DNA from 2 places in the Marinobacter sp. MIT930201 genome. Region 2 is predicted to be linked to the other one. Evidence: predicted binding sites of a transcription regulator. Region 2 holds the regulator's gene; the other holds the start of a gene.

Region 1 (7,395 bases), 300 kb from region 2:
AGCGTACCGGGGCGCTTTCCTATCCTGCTGCATCCACAGGGAAGAAGCTGCCATGACGTCGGGACACGCCTCCAATGCCTATCGCCCGGTACGCTGTGAAATTCACAGTTTGCTCCGGGAGTATCTGACCTCTTCAAAACTGGCCGAGATTGTCTATCGCGACGATGCCGGTCAGATCTGTACGACCCACGATGTCATCCGCGATCTCTTCAGTCGCGCTGGCCAGGAGTTTGTTTTTCTTGGGCGGGGGCACATGGTTCGCCTTGATCACGTGCTGACACTGGACGGTAAGGTCGTAGCCGGAGCCAATTAATGGCTACAGGTTATTGCTTTCGCTAACTTATTGTCGCTGCTAACAAAAACGTAATTCCCAAGTAATTGTGCCCGCTCCGTCACGGCCGTAGACTTGTCGCTGTTGTTTTCACACGCCAAAGAAAGGACACAGTTATGAACAAGCTGACACTGAGCGCACTGGCACTGCTGATGACGCTGGGCCTTGCGGCCTGCAGCCAGGATGACAACGAAGGCGTCGATCTCGAGGAAGCCGGCGACAACGTTGAGGAAATGGCGGATGACGCTGGCGATGCGGTCGAAGAGACCTACGAAGATGCCACCGGCCAGAATGACAGCGCCTGGGACGAAACCAAGGACGCTGCTGGAGATGCCGCCGAAGAAACTGGCGAAGCAATGGAAGAGACCGGTGAGGAAATGGGCGAAGCCGCTGAGGAAGCCGGCGACTCCATGCAATAAGATTGCGTCTGTGGCCTGCCCTTTATGGGCAGGCTTTTTTGGTTGTAAGAAATTGTTAAAGAAACTGTCTTTTTACTGTCTGAAATCTGTCACCTAACCCACCGACACTGTTCTCTCGAAAACCAATAACCCACCCGAGAGAGAGCAGGACCATGGCAAAGCATGACCTGGATCCCAACTACCTGGATCCCAATTACGAGCCCGTCGTCAACCATTCAAGCAACACGCCCTTTCATCAGGTCCTCGCGGCCCGTATGCAGCGCCGTACCGTTATGAAAGGTTCCGTTGGCGCCGCGTTGGCCAGCGTTATGGGGTTGGGCCTGGCTGGCTGTGGCAGTGATGACGACGATGACAACGGTTCCTCCACAGGGGGAAGTTCCGCCAATACGGATCTTGGTTTCAAGGCGGTTGCCGTATCCAGCGACAATGAAGTCGTTGTTCCCGAGGGATACTCATCCGTGGCTTTTCTTCCCTGGGGCACCCCGATCACCGGATCCTATCCCGAGTATAAAGCCGATGGCACCAATACCGGTGCCGATCAGGAACAGCAGGTTGGAATGCACCACGATGGTCTCCATTTCTTCCCGATTGACCAGAAGGCCGGTGGCAACAGCTCAACGGAAGGCCTGTTGGTGATGAACCATGAGTACATCGAGCAGGACTTCATTCATGCCAATGGCCCGACCAATGCTGCTGATAACGGTGGCGTGCGACCCGCCGATGAGGTTCGCAAGGAAATTGCCGCTCACGGTGTGTCTGTCGTTCACATCAAGCGTGACACCAACGGTACCTGGGACGTCGTCTTCGGCAGCCCATTCAATCGTCGCATTACCGGCAACACCGAGATGGACATTCGTGGCCCGGTACGTGGTTACAGCAAGCTGGTCACAACCTACAGTCCCGACGCGACCGAAACTCGCGGTACCCTGAACAACTGTGCGATGGGCCCAACGCCCTGGGGCACCTACCTGGCCGCGGAAGAGAATTGGCACGGTTACTTTGCCAATAGCGATGCGACCCAGCCTCGCGAGCAGACCAGACATGGTGTTGGCAGCTCCAGCCGATACGACTGGGAGTTGGCAGACAGTGCGGCCGACCAATATGTGCGATTCAATGTGAGCACGACCGGAGCGGCGGCTACAGATGATTATCGCAACGAAGCCAACACCTACGGCTTCATGGTTGAAATTGATCCGTTTACGCCGGAAAGCAAACCCCAGAAACGCACTGCGTTGGGACGCTTTGGTCACGAGGGCGTCATCTTTGCGCCGGCGAAGGAAGGTGAGCCGGTGGTGTGTTACTCCGGTGACGATTCCCGTTTCGAGTACATCTACAAGTTTGTGTCGTCTCAGCCCTACTACGCCGCGACGGCCGGTGGCTACCTGTTGGATGAGGGTACCCTGTACGTTGCCCGCTTCAACGAGGATGGCTCTGGTGACTGGCTGGCGCTGGATCTGGACGACGCGGATTTCGCCAGCAAGGTTGCTGCGGCTGAAGGCGGCATGGTCGGCGATATCCAGTTCGACGGTTTTGAGAACCAGGCTGATGTTCTGCTGAATACCCGCCTCGCAGCCGATATTGCCGGCGCTACGACGATGGACCGCCCGGAGTGGGGTGCCGTTGATCCCAACTCTGGCGAGGTCTATTTCACCCTGACAAACAACTCGAACCGGGGCCAGCCAGGGTTCGACGACGTCAACGCCGCCAACCCGAACTCTCCCAATGCCACCGGCCACATCATTCGCTGGACTGAAGAAGGTAGCGATCACACGGCTACCAGCTTTGACTGGGACATCTTTGTCTTCGCCGGCGAGCAGGGTACGGAAACTGTTGTCGATGGTGAGGCCGTCGTCTCCCTGAACGATGATAATATTTTCAACAGCCCGGATGGCCTCTGGTTTGACTACAATGGCCGGCTGTGGATCCAGACCGATGGTTCTGATGCTGACCCGTACTTCAACAACATGATGCTGGCCGCCAATCCGGAGACACGCGAAATCAAGCGCTTCTTCGTCGGGCCCCAAGGTTGTGAAGTAACTGGCGTTGTCAGCACACCGGACGTTAAGACCATGTTCGTGAACATCCAGCACCCGGATGGTAACTGGCCGAACGCGGCCGAGTCCCGTCCCCGCGACGCCACTGTTATCGTAACCAAGGACGATGGCGGTGTGATCGGCGCCTGATCGCCTGATAGAGGCGCCACGGGCGCACACCGACAAGAGCCAGCCGTAACGCCGGATTCTTCCAACAGGACGTCTCCGGCGTTACGGCTTTTTTGTTTCAGTTTTTCATCGATCTGCCGTAAAACCAGTATTGGTCAACTAAAGTAGCAGTTATAAGTAAAGGTCAATTCTTTACTCTCAAGAGTAATCGTCAAAAAAGATGCATTCACTAATAATGAAAATAAAGAGGTGGATATGGGTTTGCTCAGTCGGCCTGTTCTGGTTGTGGGGGTGTCAGTCGCCGTTGTCGTCGCCTTTGGGGCTTTCCTGGTGGCGCCGTTGATAGGGTTGGATAGCGCGTCGCTGGTGGCGGGCGTGGTTATTGGCCTGGTCGTCGCCACCGCGTATCTGGTGTTACGCGTTCTGGAACCGGTTGAACGTTCCATCAAGCAGCTCAACGCCGGTAAGCTGCCAGCGGATAGTCCGCTGGGCAAACAGTGTGCAAGCCTCCTTGCGGACGCCAAAGCAGGGCGGGCACTGGTGGAAACCCTGTCCGGCAGTGCCGATAAAAGTGCCATTTCTGCGGCCCAGGTGTCCCACGCGGCCGACCAACTAAAAAACCGCCTGGATCGACAGGTCAGTGAAACTGCACAGATGGCGGAGTACGCGGGTCAGATTACCGAGAGTGTGCGTGAATCCGCCCAGCAGGCCACCGATGCTGCGACCATGGCTCTGCAGAACCGTCAGGTGAGCGTTGAGGGCCGTGATGCGCTGACCACTGCCATCAATAGCGTGCGAGCCGTGCACGAGCAGTCCAGCGAGAACCTCAGATTAATTCAGGAACTGAACGAGAAATCCAACAAGATCCAGGGTGTCACCACCACCATTCAGGGCATCGCGGAACAAACCAACCTGCTGGCCTTGAACGCGGCAATTGAAGCCGCTCGTGCCGGCGACCAGGGGCGGGGCTTTGCGGTGGTTGCCGACGAGGTCAGGCAATTGGCCGGGCGAACCGCGCAGGCAACCGGTGAGGTGGCCGAAACGCTGCAGGAAATACGTTCCGATACCTCCCTGATTGTTTCGCGGATCGAGGACCTGGCCAAGAGCGTTGAATCCGGCTTGGAGTCAGTTGAAAGCGTTGGCGAGCGCCTTGATCAGATTCGTGATCAGTCTGACCGTGTGCAGCAGCAGGTGGCGCGCATTGCCGAGATTGACCAGAACAACGAGCAGAGCCTGCAGCAGGTATCGTCGGCCATTGAAACGGTTCGGGATCAGATTACCGAGAGCGATACCAGCGTTGCGTCGCTTGCCCAGCAGGCAGCGACACTGATGGAACTGGCGGAAGAGGCCAACGCGGCATTTGCGTTGAACAGCGATGAAAGCTATCACCGCTTCTTCTACGACCAGGCCCGGCAGGGTGCGGACCGGATTGGAAAGCTCTTTGAAAAAGCGGTTCGCGATGGGCAACTGGCAGAAAGCGCCCTGTTTGATAAGCAAAGAACCCCCATTCCCAAGACCGATCCACAGAAGTATTCCAGCAGCTTTGATCGGTTCACCGATCAGCAACTGCCCACCGTTCAGGAAGCGGTGAAAGGGGCCCACCCGTCGATGGTCTTCGCGATTGCCGCCGCGCCGGATGGCTATGTGCCGACCCACAACCGTGATTTCGCCCATGCGCCAACGGGCGACCCGAAAGTGGATCTGGTAAAGAGTCGCAGCAAACGGCTGTTTAACGACCGCACCGGTGCTCGGTGTGGCAGCCATACCCAGAATATGCTGCTACAGACCTACCGCCGGGATACTGGCGAGGTTATGCATGACCTGTCAGTGCCGATCTACGTGAATGGCAAGCACTGGGGTGGCTTCCGCCTGGGTTACAAACCGGACAACCGCTAAGTTCCAGCGGTTTCCGGCTCCTGTTGCTGTGATACACTGCGGGTGTGGAGCCAGAGGAGAGTGACTTGTCCGAGCACGAATACATCCCCGCCAATGCAGACCCCATAGCACGACGTGAAGAGCCAGGCCGCAACCTGGCGGTGCTGGTTTATATCCTGCAGGCGCTGTCGTTCTTTGTCGGTGGCATTACCGGCCTGGTGGGTGTGATCATCAATTACGTCAAGCTCGATGACGTAAAGAGCACCTGGATAGAGCCTCATTTCCGTTGGCAGATACGAACCTTCTGGATCGGGCTGTTATGGACGGTGATTGGCATCGTGACGACGCCACTGATCATTGGCTGGTTTGTGTTACTGGGCATCTCCATCTGGATCATCTACCGCATTGTGAAAGGCGCCCTGGCGTTGAACGACGGGAAGCCACCGGAACCTCACTGATCCTCGGTCACTTCCCTTAACCGGGTGGCGCTGATGGCGCCGGCCAGCCCCATGGCGCCCAGCGTCAGTATCACCGCCACGTCGGATATCATCGATACCAGCGCTGTCAGCCCGCCCGTTGCCAGTAACAGCACCCCAATAACGGTATTGCTCACGGAGGTATAGTCGGTGCGTTTGTTGCCGCCTGCCATATCGACCAGATACGTTTTACGTCCCAGTCGAACCCCCGCATGCGCAATGCTCAGCACGAAGAACCCGGCGGGATAGAACCAGATGCTGGAGGTTGCTTCGCCGGCAAACAAAGCGGTCAGGCCCACCGTCAGGCAAGCGCCACTGGCGACAATGGCACCGCGAATCATTACCCGCCGGCTGGACTCGTCCGCCATCCAACCCCACACGCTGGCGCTGATGGAACTGGCGAGGCTGCTCGCCAGCAGAAAGACGCCCAGAAGCCACCCGGTATCAGAGTTTTTCTGGGCGAGCACGACAAAGTAAGGCGACGCCAGCGCTGAGCACAACAGCAGGGCGCGGGTAATCACGAAGTGCCGGAAGGGCACGTCATCCCTGAGAAGGGACAGGCTTTTGAACGCGTCCCCAAGCGCATTGCCGCCACCGCCGGTTTCGCCCTCGTATTCATCAACAGAGGCGAATAGAAAGCCGGCAATAACCCAGAGGCAGGCAGCCAACAGGAGCAGGAGGGTGTAGAAAAGTACGCCAGGGTCACCCCGGTTCCAGAACAGCAAGGCGGTGAGGATGACTGTTGCGGTCCCACCGATGGTGGAGGCCAGGCCAGACAGCCGCCCTCGGCGTTTCTTCGGGATGCATTTCCCCTGCACGTCCTTCATGGACACCGAGCAGAACCCCCGGGCCAGGGAAAACAGCACCAATGCGCCCACCACGCCGGCGCCCGCGGCGTAGCCCTCCAGGAACCAGACGCTCGCCGCCATGCCCAGAACACTGGCCGCCTGGCCAAAGCTTCCCAGGGTCCAGAACCATTTGCGTACAGGCTTGCGCCGGACCCAGGCACCGATCACCATTTGCGGAATCATTGAGCCGGACTCCCGGATCGGAACCAGCCAGGCCACCAGGGCAGGCGCTCCGATAGCGCTCAAAAGCCAGGCCAGCACGGTCTTGGGGCTGATCAGCAAGTCACCAAGTTTGGTCAGCACATTGCTGCCGAGGATCAGGAAGAAGTTGCGTGGCACCTCCCGGCAGGCTTCATCGGGGATGTCCGTGCAGACCCGGGCGTCTTCTTCGTTGGCAATCAGGCTGTAAACCTGGTCGAGGGTGTCCTTGTTTCTGGCGGGCAAGTTGCCGTCCTCCTGAACAAATGGCTCATAAGGATACCAGCTAAGGCGAGTTGCCTTAAGGCAGGAGGGCCGCGTTGCGGGTGATTCAGACCAGGTGGTGGTCCCACTGGACCGGCAGATCGGCGATTTGCCGTGACTGATTGTCCTGCCCCAGGCGCACCAGTTTTCCGCGTCCGGAGGAGATCAGGAAATCGCCTCCTGCCAAAGCCTGGACGCCAGCGCAGTCGGGTATGGACGCCCTGGCCAGCAGTTCGCCAGTGATGCCATTGAACACCACGGCGGTGCCGCCCACTGGCGACGCGGCAGCGACAAGGTCGTTCTCGGGATGGGCAACAACGCTGGCGATGTAGTTGGCCAGTGCTGCCTGGGTATCCTCTTCGAATCGGATTTCCTGAAGCTCACCGCCTTCCAGCCGCGCGATGAGGGCGGGGGACTCGTGAAGGGGCCCCTGGTACTGGTAGGCAACGTACACCCGGCCGTTCGAACCGGTACTGACATGACGGGCGCTTTGCTGGTGATGGGCAGGGTTGAACCGCCCAATAATCCGACCGCTGCGGCGGTTCATCAGGATCAGCGCGGGTTCCATGGTGTCGAGGTTCAGCTTGAGGCGATCGTAGTCCGGGTGGGTCAGTATGCCGCCCAGGCCAATCACCAGGGTTTCCCCATCTGGATGCAGTGTCAGCTCATGGGGGCCAATGCCCTGAAGCTCAAAGGTATCGACCCGCTGATAATTCTGCTCCGCGTCATAGACGGCAATAATGCCTTGCCCCGGCTCGTAGCGGCTGGCGGTGACATAGAGCCAGCGGCCGTCGGGGGAGAACACTCCGTGACCGACAAAGT
Region 2 (7,395 bases):
GATGTGGTCGCCTTCCTGCTCAGCCGACAGCGTCACACGACCCTGACGAGGCTTGCCCGCCTTTTCACGAACATCGGGTGCCTCTATACCGTGATCAACCGAGTTGCGAACAAGATGGACCAGAGGATCGGACAGCGCCTCGACCAGGTTCTTGTCCAGGTCGGTCTCTTCGCCGTGCATCTCAAGGTTGATTTCTTTCTTCAGGCTGCGTGCCAGGTCGCGAACCACCCGCGGGAAGCGGCCAAATACTTTCTTGATGGGCTGCATCCGCGTTGCCATCACCGCTGACTGAAGATCGGTGGTCACCACGTCCAGGTTGGAGACGGCTTTGTGCATATGCTCGTCTTCACTCTGGGCGCCCAGACGCTGCAACCGGTTACGCACCAACACCAGTTCACCCACCATGTTCATGATGTCGTCCAGGCGCTTGGTATCCACCCGCACCGAAGTTTCAGCCACTGGTGCATTCGCATCCCGTGCCGGCATCGCGGGCGTTACGCCTGCCTTGCCATTATCCGCAGGCGCTTTTTCGGGCTTACCAGTCGGTTGCGCGGGCTTGTCAGCCTTGGCACTGGGAGACGTGGCCGACGGCTGCTTTGCAGCAGGCCCAGGGGCCGGCTTGGCAGTTTCTGCCGTAGGGCTACCACCCTTGCCGTGCAGGTCATCCAGCAACTTTTCGAACTCGTCGTCCGAAATCAGGTCGTCGCCACCCTTGCTGTCACTGGCCTCATCACTGGTAACCTTGTCGCCCGAGGCATCCTGGCTGTCAGGGGCTGCCTTGCCGGTTTCAGGCGGGCCTGAGAACTGGCCCTTGCCATGCAATTGGTCCAGCAGGGCCTCGAATTCATCATCGGAGATGTCGTCTCCGCTCCCTCCGTCACCGCCTGAAGATTCATTGCCGTCGTCACTGGAAACCGGAGCGCTGCTGGTCTTTTCCTCTTCCAGGGCATCCAGCAACCGCTCGAATTCGTCGTCGGTAATATCACCGCCATCGTCTCCAGAACTGGCTTCGTTGCTCTCGTTCTGTTCTTCGCGAGCGACCGCTGCGTTTGCTGGCGACGACTCCCCTGCCGGCTGCGCCAATGCGTCCAGAGCGGCAATCAGTTCCTCGGGAGCTGGCGTCGGTTCCTCGTGGTGGCGAACCTGTTCAAACATGGCATTGACGTGATCCAGGGCTTCCAGCACCACGTCCATCAGTTCCGAGTCTACCTTGCGCTTGTGGTTGCGCAGGATATCGAAGACGTTCTCCGCGGAATGACAGCAGTTCACCAGGGCATCGAGTTGCAGAAACCCAGCGCCGCCTTTTACGGTGTGAAAGCCTCGGAAGATGGCGTTGAGCAGATCGCTGTCGTCCGGGTTTTGTTCCAGGTCGACCAGTTGCTCCGACAGCTTTTCGAGTATCTCGCCTGCCTCAACAAGGAAGTCCTGCAGGATCTCTTCATCGGCATCAAGCGCCATGCGTTACCCTCTCTTACTCAGAAACCGAGACTGGACAGAAGATCATCAACATCGTCCTGTCCCGATACTACGTCTTCGCGTTCTTCGGCCTTGATCTGTGGACCAACACCCTGTTCCGCCGATATCTTTTCCCGCTCTTCCAGTTCATGCACGGTGCCGGTCATCTGGTCCACATGACTCGCCATCACTACCAGGCTCAACAGATGCTCTTCCACCTCTTTAACCAGAGTGGTGACCTTTTGGATCACCTGCCCAGTGAGGTCCTGGAAATCCTGGGCCAGAAGAATTTCCGACAAGTTGTCGTACATCGCCCCGGCATCGGTATTCAGGGTCACGAAAAACGTGTCGATACGGGCATAGAGCTCACGAAATTCAGCCGGCGCCATCTCGCGGCGACGCAGTTTCTGCCACTGGTCTCTCAGCTCGGCGGCCTCGTCGCGGAGTGCGCTGGCCTTGGGCATAGCCTCCTCAACCAGATCCATGGTCCGATTGGCTGCTTTACCGGTCATCTGAACCACGTACTCAAGGCGATCCGACGCATCGGTCATCTTCGACAGAGCTTCTGACTGTTCGGCGTTACGGGGATCGATCTGGAAATTGCGGATCGCCTCGTGGAGGCTGCGGGTCAAGCGGCCGACTTCCCGATACAGGCTCTGGTCCCTCACCTCGCTCAATTCATTGATCAGCGTCATCGCGCGGCCATAGTCCCCGGCGTTGACCTGTTCAACCAACTCGGCCGCCTGGCTGCGGAGTTTCTCCGTGACCTCCGGGTCGAGCCCCTGTGGGTCTTTTTTTCTATTGCTCATGGGAGCCGTCCGACCTCTGAATTACTGGATGCGTTCGAAGATCTTCTCAATCTTCTCCTTGAGTACGGCTGCCGTGAAGGGCTTGACCACGTAGCCGTTCACACCGGCCTGCGCAGCAGCGACAATCTGGTCGCGCTTCGCCTCGGCGGTCACCATGAGCACAGGCAGTGTTTTCAGGCTGTCATCGGCACGGACTTCCTTGAGCAGATCGAGTCCGGACATCCCTGGCATATTCCAGTCGGTTACCAGAAAATCGTATTTGCCGCTCCTGAGCATAGGCAGTGCTGTATTGCCGTCGTCTGCTTCGTCAGTGTTGGTAAAACCGAGATCGCGAAGCAGGTTCTTAATGATCCGTCGCATTGTGGAGAAGTCATCCACAATCAGGATTTTCATGTTCTTGTCCAATGGGACCTCCAGTTAAAAACGCCCGGAATTCGTTTTTGGCTTCCGGCTCACAGTCTAGCAGGCCGGTAGTTTAACCGCTTATTGTGTGGCCTTTGAGCCGGTTGTAAAGCACCGGTTACCAAAAGGCTACAGTAAAGAATGCCTGGTAACGCCGTTCAATGGGACTGGCGGCCTGTTCAGCTCTGCCAACCAGTAAGACGCCCCCGCAGACGGAGCGCGGCCTGGCTGTGAATCTGGCTGACCCGGCTTTCACTGACACCCAACACAGCACCAATTTCCTTCAGGTTCAATTCTTCCTGATAGTAAAGGCTGAGCACCAGCTTTTCTCGCTCGGGCAGGTCACCAATCGCAGCTGCCAGGCTCTTCCGGAAGTTGTCGGACGCCAAGCCATCCAACGGGTTATCACTGTCCTCTGTTTCTTCTATCGGCAGCTCGCCGGATTCATTGAGCTCATCCAGGCTAAAAAGTCGGCCACTGTTAGCATCGCTCAGGGAGGAATAGTATTCGTCGAGGTCCAGCCCCAGCTCCTCGGCTACTTCCGAGTCTTGAGCTTCCCGACCCAGGCGGTCCTCGACAGCCTTGATGGCTTTGGCAATGCGGCGGGAGTTCCTGTGGACGGATCGGGGTACCCAGTCACCTTTGCGAATTTCATCTACCATGGCTCCGCGAATCCGGATCCCGGCGTATGTCTCAAAGGTAGCCCCCTTGTCGGAACTGTATCGCTGTGCAGCTTCCAACAAGCCAATCATGCCTGCCTGCATAAGGTCATCCAGTTGGACAGATGCCGGCAGCCGCGCCATGAGGTGAAGCGCTATTTTTTTGACCAGCGGGGCCTGCTCCTCAACGAGCTGGGAAGGTCCTCGTGTACCCGTCCGGTTGTAGGTTCCAAGTTCTTTCGCCAATGTCATGTATCCGGCTATTCAGTGACAGGATCAAAATCAGACTTCGACGAGCCGCTCCACAAAGAATTCCAGATGTCCCCGGGGCGATGATGGCAGCGGCCAGCTATCCACTTTCTCCGCGAGGCTCTTGATCGCCAACGATGCTTTTGCCCGCGGATAGGCGTCCAGCACGGCACGCTGGCGCTGTACCGCTTTTTTTACGGCCTCGTCATACGGCACCATACCCACATATTGTAGTGCCACATCAAGAAAGCGCTCGGTAACCCGGGTCAGTTTTTCAAACAGATGGCGACCTTCCTGCTCATTCCTGACCTGATTGGCCAGTATACGGAAGCGGTTGGTGCCGTAATCCCGATTCATAAGCTTTATAAGGGCGTAGGCATCGGTGATAGAGGTAGGTTCATCACAGACAACCAGTAATAGTTCCTGTGAGGCTCGGAGGAAACTGACCACCGATTCGGAAATACCCGCAGCGGTATCAACGATCAGCACATCGATCTGGTCACCCAGTTCGCTGAACGCGTTGATCAGGCCAGCGTGCTCCAGATTGGAAAGCTGGGTCATGCGTTGGGTACCTGAGGACGCGGGCACGATTTTGATGCCACCGGGGCCGTTGACCAACACATCCCGAAGGTCACATTCCCCGGCGATGACGTCCTGGATATTACGATTGGCGGTAATGCCAAGCAGAACGTCAATGTTGGCAAGGCCCAGGTCGGCATCGAGCAGCACCACCCGCCGTCCCATTTGTGCTAGGGCGATGCCAAGGTTCACTGATACGTTGCTCTTGCCAACGCCCCCTTTCCCGCCGGAAACGGCAATCACCTGTACCGGATGTGGTTTGCTCATACTGACTCTGATCTCTTGCCGCGTTTAACCGCAGGCTGTGTTGTTTTTAAACAGCGACTGCCTGTTGCTGCTGGAGTTTCTTCAGCCTCTCCACGGCCAACCGCACCAGCGGAATGGACTCAGCGTGGTGCAGGTCTTCCGGGATTTTCTGCCCGTCGGTGTAATACGCCACCGGCAATCCCGTTTCCATGACGAATCCCAGCGATTCACCCAGGGTCAGTGCTTCATCGATTTTGGTCATCACACAACCCGTAAGATTTGCCATCTTATAGCAATGCCAAACGGATTTCATGATGCGCGGCTGACTGGTTGCCGAAACCACCAGATGGGTTCGAATCCGATGGTGACTGCGAGCCAGCTCCATAAGCTGCTCCTCGTAGCCCTTGTCGGTGCTGGTCAGGCCAGCGGTATCAATCAACACCAGGTGCCGGTCCGACAGTTCGTCCAGTATGTCGTCCAGGGAATGGGTTTCGTCCACAACCCGAACCGGAACGTTCAGTATGCGCCCGAACACGAATAGTTGCTCATGGGCCGCGACCCGATAGCGATCGGTGGTGACCAGCGCCAGAGAGTCGGCGCCGTGGCGCAGCACATAGTGCGCGGCCAGCTTGCCGATGGTCGTCGTCTTGCCGGACCCGGTTGGGCCCACCAGGGCGTAGACACCGCCCTCATCCGCCCATTCAGTACGCGCGGTCTTCACACCGGCGGCCAGCATTTTCAGAGACTGCTTCCAGCCATCCTCAAGCCGGCCTGCGCGGTGGCGCCGGGACAGAGAGTTGGCGAGCTCCAGCCCGAGACCAAACTCCTGCAACCTCTCAGACAGCCTCTGCTGTACTGCGTTAACCGCTGTTTGTTCGGGTTCACCGCCATTCCGGGCACTGACCAGGTCACGGAGGGAACTGATCTCCGCACGCATTTGCGCCAGCTCTCCGGAATAGGCAGCGCTGGCAGCGGTAGGCTCTTCAACCACCATGTCATCGTCGGCCAGCGATTCTTTCGACAAGCCAGCGTGACCGAAGTCCCCACCCGCAACCGCATTACCATAGGTCGCGCGCTTTTCCCGCACTTCCCGAATACGATCGCGAGAGCGGCCGAGTTCGTCCTCCAGGCGGCGATGCTGTTCCGCCTGCATTTCGGCTAGCCGTGAGCCATTGGTGGCTTCCCGCGCAGCGTCACCGAGGCGTTGGCGCGCCATATTTTCGTCATAATCGAGCGCTGTCACAATTTCGACGCCACCATCCACACGACGATTGGAAAGGATTACGGCATCGGGACCCATCTGATCCCGCACCTGACGCAGTGCCTCTGCCATGCTTTGGGCAAAAAACCGCTTAACTTTCATAATGATGCTTCCTCCCCGGTCAGCGCTTTCCAGCGCCTTCCGCCTTTCCAGCCGCGGCCTTTACTGACCGACGGATGCGACAATAGTGATCTGTTTGTTATCCGGAATTTCCTGGTACGACAGTACATGCAGACGCTCTACTCCGTAGCTGGCAAACTTCGCCAGTACCGGGCGCAAGGGCCCTGAAACCAATAGAATCGCCGGCTTGCCCAACATCTCCTGGCGCTGAACGCTGTCCTGGAGCGACCGCTGAAGCTTCTCAACCATATTTGGCTCCAGCACCAGCCCGATGTCTTCCTGACCGCCGGATTGTTGACTCTGCTGCATGGACTTCAGCAATAACTGTTCCAAGTCTGGATCCAGAGTGATCACCGGGATCTCTGTGTCGTTGCCACAGATACTCTGGACAATCATCCGGCGCAGTGACTGGCGGGCAACCGTGGTCAGCAGCTTCGGGTCCTGGCTCTTCGGATGAACGTTCACGATCGCTTCGGCAATAGAGCGCATGTCACGGATCGGCACTTCCTCTTTCAGCAGGTTCTGCAGCACCTTCAGCAGCAGGCTGATGGAAATGGTGGTGGGTACCAGTTCTTCCGCCAGCTTTGGAGATACTTTCTCGAGCTGTTCCAGCCACTTCTGGACTTCCTCATGGCCAAGCAGTTCGTGGGCGTGTTTCTGGAGGATCTGGTTGAGGTGTGTTGCCACTACGGTACTGGCGTCCACGACGGTATAACCGAGGGTCTGTGCCTGGTCTTTCTTGTCCGGTTCGATCCAACTGGCGTCCAGGCCAAAGGCGGGGTCTTTGCCCTCTATCCCCTCGATCTTGCCGAACACCTGACCTGGGTCTATCGCCAGTTCACGGTCCGGATGGATTTCTGCCTCGGCAATGGTCACCCCCATCAGGGTGATGCGATAAACATTGGGCATCAGGTCGAGGTTGTCGCGAATATGGACCGAAGGCATCAGGAAGCCCAGATCCTGTGAGAGCTTTTTGCGAACGCCCTTGATGCGGCTGAGAAGCTGACCACCCTGGGACTTATCCACCAGGGGAATCAGGCGATAGCCCACCTCCAGGCCCACGACATCCACGGTGGCCACATCGTCCCAACCGAGTTCCCGGGTTTCCCCCGGCGGCGGCAGCTGGGCACTGTGTTCACCGCCCTCACCACCGGGCGGCAGGTCGCGCCCCGGGCCTGCCGGACGGGCACCACCGCCCCGGACCGGGAACACACCATCTTCCTCAACGGTCTGGCGCTCCTGTTGCCATATGTACCAGGCAATACCACCGGCAATCGCGCCCAGACCAAGGAATGCCACGTGCGGCATGCCAGGAATCAGGCCAAGGATGATGAGGATAACGGCAGCGATACCCAGCGCCTTGGGAGCGTTGAACATTTGTTGCAGTATCTGCCCGCCCATGTCCTGGCTGGACGTTACCCGGGTAACCATGATCGCTGCAGACGTCGACAGCAGCAGTGACGGAATCTGTGCCACCAGGCCGTCACCAATGGTCAGTAGTGCATAGTTCTGTGTAGCGGTACCAAAATCGAGACTGTGCTGAAGCATACCGATGGCAATGCCACCGATCAGGTTGATGGCCAGGATCAACAGGCCGGCAATGGCGTCGCCCTTG

What was found. The regulator FliA, encoded in region 2, starts transcription of late flagellar genes. The targets are predictions, from matches to a motif close to CTAAAGTTTNNNNNNNNNNNGCCGNTAA.
Positions count from the first base shown of each region.
Region 1: SIC19_RS15545 (methyl-accepting chemotaxis protein) is a predicted target of FliA. The motif match lies at 3,029-3,056, and genes of this name have one in related genera.

Region 1 covers NZ_CP138916.1:3,402,049-3,409,443, forward strand. Annotated here, with positions in the region: gene SIC19_RS15530 (hypothetical protein) at 53-313, shown strand; gene SIC19_RS15535 (hypothetical protein) at 448-750, shown strand; gene SIC19_RS15540 (PhoX family protein) at 903-2,933, shown strand; gene SIC19_RS15545 (methyl-accepting chemotaxis protein) at 3,168-4,808, shown strand; gene SIC19_RS15550 (DUF4870 family protein) at 4,874-5,245, shown strand; gene SIC19_RS15555 (MFS transporter) at 5,239-6,555, opposite strand; gene SIC19_RS15560 (DUF1513 domain-containing protein) at 6,641-7,395, opposite strand, start outside.
Region 2 covers NZ_CP138916.1:3,706,227-3,713,621, reverse strand. Annotated here, with positions in the region: gene SIC19_RS16925 (chemotaxis protein CheA) at 1-1,458, opposite strand, end outside; gene SIC19_RS16920 (protein phosphatase CheZ) at 1,476-2,264, opposite strand; gene cheY (chemotaxis response regulator CheY) at 2,286-2,669, opposite strand; gene SIC19_RS16910 (RNA polymerase sigma factor FliA) at 2,846-3,577, opposite strand; gene SIC19_RS16905 (MinD/ParA family protein) at 3,608-4,420, opposite strand; gene flhF (flagellar biosynthesis protein FlhF) at 4,467-5,762, opposite strand; gene flhA (flagellar biosynthesis protein FlhA) at 5,823-7,395, opposite strand, start outside.